DNA from 2 places in the Ruminiclostridium josui JCM 17888 genome. Region 2 is predicted to be linked to the other one. Evidence: a T-box and tRNA genes for the amino acid it is inferred to sense, from the RefSeq annotation. Region 2 holds a T-box; the other holds one or more tRNA genes.

Region 1 (2,472 bases), 1.3 Mb from region 2:
TTTGAGGGATATTACCCTAGTTATAAAGGATGGAAGAACGGGCATTAAGCAGAGCGCAAAACTTCCTTCAAATGCAGGCTATTCTCCAGGGTTATTTTTGGGTGATTTCACCGGAGATAGAATTAACGATATATTGATTGGGATTAATTCTGGCGGTAGCGGTGCCATAATGTTTTATTACGTATTTTCAGATGTGAATAATCGCCTTTCAATGATATTCAATTATGAAGACTTTAATAATGAATATCAATACAAAGTAAACTATCTGAATTATTACAAGGTATCGGTTCAAAACCAGACGGATAAATATACATACATACTTGATATAACATATAAAGGCGGAGAGTATCTAAGTGAAATTTACACTAACGAGGGAATTCTCAAAGCACCAATTGAAGGCTGGGTTGATCCACTAAGCGGATTATATCCTGTTGATTTTGACGGTGACGGAATTTATGAGCTTTTGGGATATCAGAAAATAGCAGGACGGTATCATGCGGATTCCTTGGGGTTTGTACAAAGTATACTGGAGTTCAAAAATATGAAATTTGAACTTTCAAGTCAATATGTAGCTATTTTTGGTTCTCGAGGGTAAAAATGTACAAGAAAATTAATTGATTAAATAAAATTTTTAAATAATTTATACATTTACAAATAGGATTATTTTCTATAAAATTTGTATTGTTGAAAATAATCCATTCTGGTCGGCGGATTATTCCGCCGGCCGGTCTTAAAATATATTCCTCCTGAAAATAGATCCCTTATACCTTGTGGTTTAAGGGTTTTTTACTGCTCTTTTGCGGTTATTCTAAATTGTATTAAATTTTTTAAAAAAATATAATCTTCCTATTGACACATGTCCTATTTCTTATGTATAATGTAAAAGCACGTTAGCGAACGGGCAACATAAAAAATGGCGGCGTAGCTCAGTTGGCCAGAGCATCCGGTTCATACCCGGCAGGTCGTAGGTTCAAATCCCACCGCCGCTACCATTTTAAGCGATATACATTATCGCTTATTTTATGGCCCATTGGTCAAGCGGTTAAGACACCGCCCTTTCACGGCGATAACAGGGGTTCGATTCCCCTATGGGTCACCATCGGGAGCTTAGCTCAGCTGGGAGAGCATCTGCCTTACAAGCAGAGGGTCATAGGTTCGAGCCCTATAGTTCCCACCAAAAAGACTGCATTTATTGAAAATGCAGTCTTTTTATATACTTCTAAAGCCTTTACCTATGGTTTCAGAAGTATTGGTTATGGTTATAAATGCAGAGCTATCTATACTGCGTATATACGTTCGGAGCTTTATAGCTTGTCTTCTACTTAGAACTGTAGAAATTACTTCCTCAGTTTTGTGGCTGAATGCGCCTTCGGCTTTATATATGGTAGCTCCTCGGTTGAGCTGGGTTACGATGTATTTCTTTATATCTTCTGATTTAGTACTAATAATAACAAATTGCTTGCTTACGTTAAAGCTTTCCATAACAAGGTCAATAACAAAAGCTTTAAGGGAAAGGCCCAAAATAGAATACATTCCTATTTTTATTCCAAAAACTGCTCCGGCCCCAGCTGCAATGAGAAAATCAGTCAGTAGCAAGGTTTTTCCAATATTAAGGTTTGTACGTTTGCTGAGTATCTTTGCTACAATGTCCGTTCCTCCTGTAGAAGCATTGAGATTGAAAACAATGGCAGAGCCCATGGCAGGAAAAACAATAGAAAAGATAAGTTCGAGCATCATATCGTCTGTGAGAGAATGCTCTAAGGGATATATTTTTTGTATAGCCCATACGATTCCTGAAAGAGCAAAGCTGGAATACATTGTTTTTGAGCCGAAATCTAAGCCTTGAAAAATGAATCCTACAATGATAAGGACTATATTAATTATAAGCATCATGGGGCCTACGTCTATGCCTTTGAAAAAGCTGCTGGCTATTATTGCAAGGCCGCTTACTCCACCTGTAGCAAAATTGTTTGGTACTTTGAAAAAACAAATACCTATACCAACCAGAATCAATCCTACATTAATTAAAATGAAATCTATAATATGTTTCTTCATTATATATCACAATCCCTATAACAGATTTTTTGTACCCATTTATATAATACTATTTTTCACAATAATAATAGCCAATCATTCAGGTCTTCCTGTAATTTTTTGATATTTGGTATATATTTTTGAATATAGTGAGACTTTTATATATAAAATACTAATTTGCATCATTAATATGGAGGATTAATCAATCATGACTGATGAAACATATGCTCTTTTATGCGATTTCTATGAGCTTACTATGAGCAACGGATATTTTCTCAAAGGCTTTATTGACAAAGTTGCATACTTTGATGTTTTCTTCCGAAAAGTACCTGATGGAGGCGGTTTTGCTATTGCAGCCGGTCTTGAGCAGGTTATCGAATATATTAAAAATCTGCGTTTTTCAAAAGATGATATAAAATATCTTAAAAATCTAAATAT
Region 2 (2,472 bases):
AAATATCAAAAATGAATATAACGTTATTAAAAATCCTTTGAAATTAAAGTCTGTCAGAAGCAATGCCTTGGCAGTTCTAAAAATACAAACAGAATTCGGAAGCTTTTCAGATTTCTTATGGCGTTACGCTGATTATCGCCCTCAAATAAATATTTGGAATTCTGAAGAACAAATTCCTGCAAAAAATCTCCTTTCAGAGAAAATTAGCAAGGATTTGAAAAAGAGAAATTTCAAATTTGTTGGGCCTATTATAATTTATTCATTCATGCAGGCAATCGGCATGGTAGACGACCATATAAGATCATGTCCGTATCATACAATAAACCGATAAAATATGTCATTTAGACTGAGGTATAACCAATAAGAGTATGGTATAGACAATCCAGAAATACACAGAAAAATAAACGATTCAGGGGTTGCTGCTACAGATCTTTGGTCTGCTCAAAAAATAAAAACTGAAATATTTAATGCAATAAAGGGTCTAGACTGGCAGGATAGTGTCAAATCATTAAATGTAAAGACAGTACCTGTCAATCCACAAATCAATGACAGATATATTATTTCTGCTGAAGCAGAAGGGGTATTTAGCGGAAAAGAAGGACAGATTGCTGATTGGAACGGCTTTTCTTGGGATTTTTATGTACCTTCAACAGGTTGGGCTGTATATGTAGAAGATCAGAACAAGAATTATACATATAATTTGTCAAACCAATGGGTTGTAACCGGAGGTGCAAATCAGACAGTCGAGGCAGGAAAAGGTCTTGTTGGAGGAGGCGCACTAAATACTATTACCATTGATGTGGGTGCCGGAAACGGTGTGGAAATAAGTGAAAGTAATCAAAATTTTTACATTTGCTTACTTTTATATTAAATTAAAGAGAAAGGATTAAAATATGTGCAACAGATTCCTAATCCCTTGACAACTCTTCGTGTTAGCTTTAGACTAATATTGATATTGTTTACAGGCTATGAAAAGAAGAGTAGGCAACGTAACGACTACAGAGAACCTTGGGAGTGCTGAGAACAGGGGAGTCGTGAAATTGTTGAAGATGGACTTGGAGCTTCTATGCTGAGGACTGACATTTTCAGTTTTAGGTATGGACGGGAACACCCGTTATAGTGCATACTGTATTATTGCAGTTGTTAAGGCTTTTTGTCGTGAGGCAAAAAGTAAATTAAAGTGGTAACACGAGTTTTCTCGTCTTTAAATAATATATTATTTAAAGGCGTTTTTTATTTTTTAAGAAAAGTAATCAGGAGGAGTAGAAATGTCAAAAAAACCTTATTATTTGACTACGGCTATTGCGTACACATCCAGTAAACCTCACATAGGTAATACTTTTGAAATAGTATTAGCTGATAGCTTCGCAAGATTTAAAAGAATGCAGGGGTACGATGTACGTTTTCAGACAGGAACTGATGAGCATGGTCAAAAAATTGAGCTAAAAGCAAAAGAAGCAGGTATCAGCCCTAAGGAGTACGTTGATAACTTTGCTGAAGAAATAAAGCGTATCTGTGATTTAATGAATACAACATATGATAAATTTATACGTACCACCGATGAATATCACGAAAAGCAGGTTCAGAAAATTTTCAAGAAGCTATATGAGCAAGGAGATATATATAAAGGACACTATGAAGGAATGTATTGTACTCCCTGTGAAGCATTTTTTACACCTTCACAGTTAGTTGATGGCAAGTGTCCTGACTGTGGAAGGGAATGTCATCCTGCAAAAGAAGAGGCATACTTCCTAAAACTAAGTAAATATGCGGATCGTTTAATTCAGCATATAAATGAGCATCCTGAATTTATTCAGCCTGAGTCCAGAAAAAATGAAATGATGAACAACTTTTTACTGCCGGGACTTCAGGACTTATGTGTTTCAAGAACCTCATTCAAATGGGGAATTCCTGTGGACTTTGATGACAAGCATGTTGTATATGTGTGGCTTGATGCACTGAGCAACTATATTACAGGCTTGGGCTTTGACGTTGACGGAAATAATGATGAATTATTTAATAAATACTGGCCTGCTGATTTGCACCTGATAGGTAAGGATATTCTAAGATTCCATACAATCTATTGGCCTATTATGCTTATGGCTATGGATATTCCCCTTCCAAAGCAGGTGTTTGGTCATCCATGGTTGCTCATGGGTAGTGGCAAGATGAGTAAGTCAAAGGGAAATGTAATTTACGCCGATGAGCTTGTTGACATTTTCGGAGTAGATGCAGTCAGATACTATGTTCTCCATGAAATGCCCTTTGATAATGATGGCATAATTTCTTGGGATTTGGTTACTGAACGTATAAATTCAGACTTGGCCAATGTGCTGGGAAATCTTGTAAACCGCGTAATCGCTATGAGTAACAAGTATTTTTCAGGTGTTGTAAATAACTCAAATGTGAGGGAAGAAATAGACAATGAACTTATTGAATTAACCCTGAAAACACCTGAAATAGTAGTTGAAA

Evidence for each region. The T-box of region 2 lies ahead of metG (methionine--tRNA ligase). A T-box ahead of a tRNA ligase gene usually reads a tRNA of that ligase, here a tRNA-Met.
Region 1: it encodes a tRNA-Met, which carries the amino acid that the T-box ahead of metG (methionine--tRNA ligase) is inferred to sense. The anticodon was not compared.

The regions. Positions count from the first base shown of each region.
Region 1 covers NZ_JAGE01000001.1:1,369,786-1,372,257, reverse strand. The annotation lists gene K412_RS0106460 (hypothetical protein) at 1-595, shown strand, start outside; tRNA gene K412_RS0106455 (tRNA-Met) at 916-992, shown strand; tRNA gene K412_RS0106450 (tRNA-Glu) at 1,025-1,099, shown strand; tRNA gene K412_RS0106445 (tRNA-Val) at 1,102-1,177, shown strand; gene K412_RS0106440 (YitT family protein) at 1,210-2,055, opposite strand; gene K412_RS0106435 (nicotinate phosphoribosyltransferase) at 2,243-2,472, shown strand, end outside.
Region 2 covers NZ_JAGE01000001.1:2,626,598-2,629,069, forward strand. The annotation lists gene K412_RS0112060 (DNA-3-methyladenine glycosylase I) at 1-331, shown strand, start outside; gene K412_RS22910 (DUF2793 domain-containing protein) at 473-871, shown strand; T-box leader at 960-1,209, shown strand; gene metG (methionine--tRNA ligase) at 1,269-2,472, shown strand, end outside.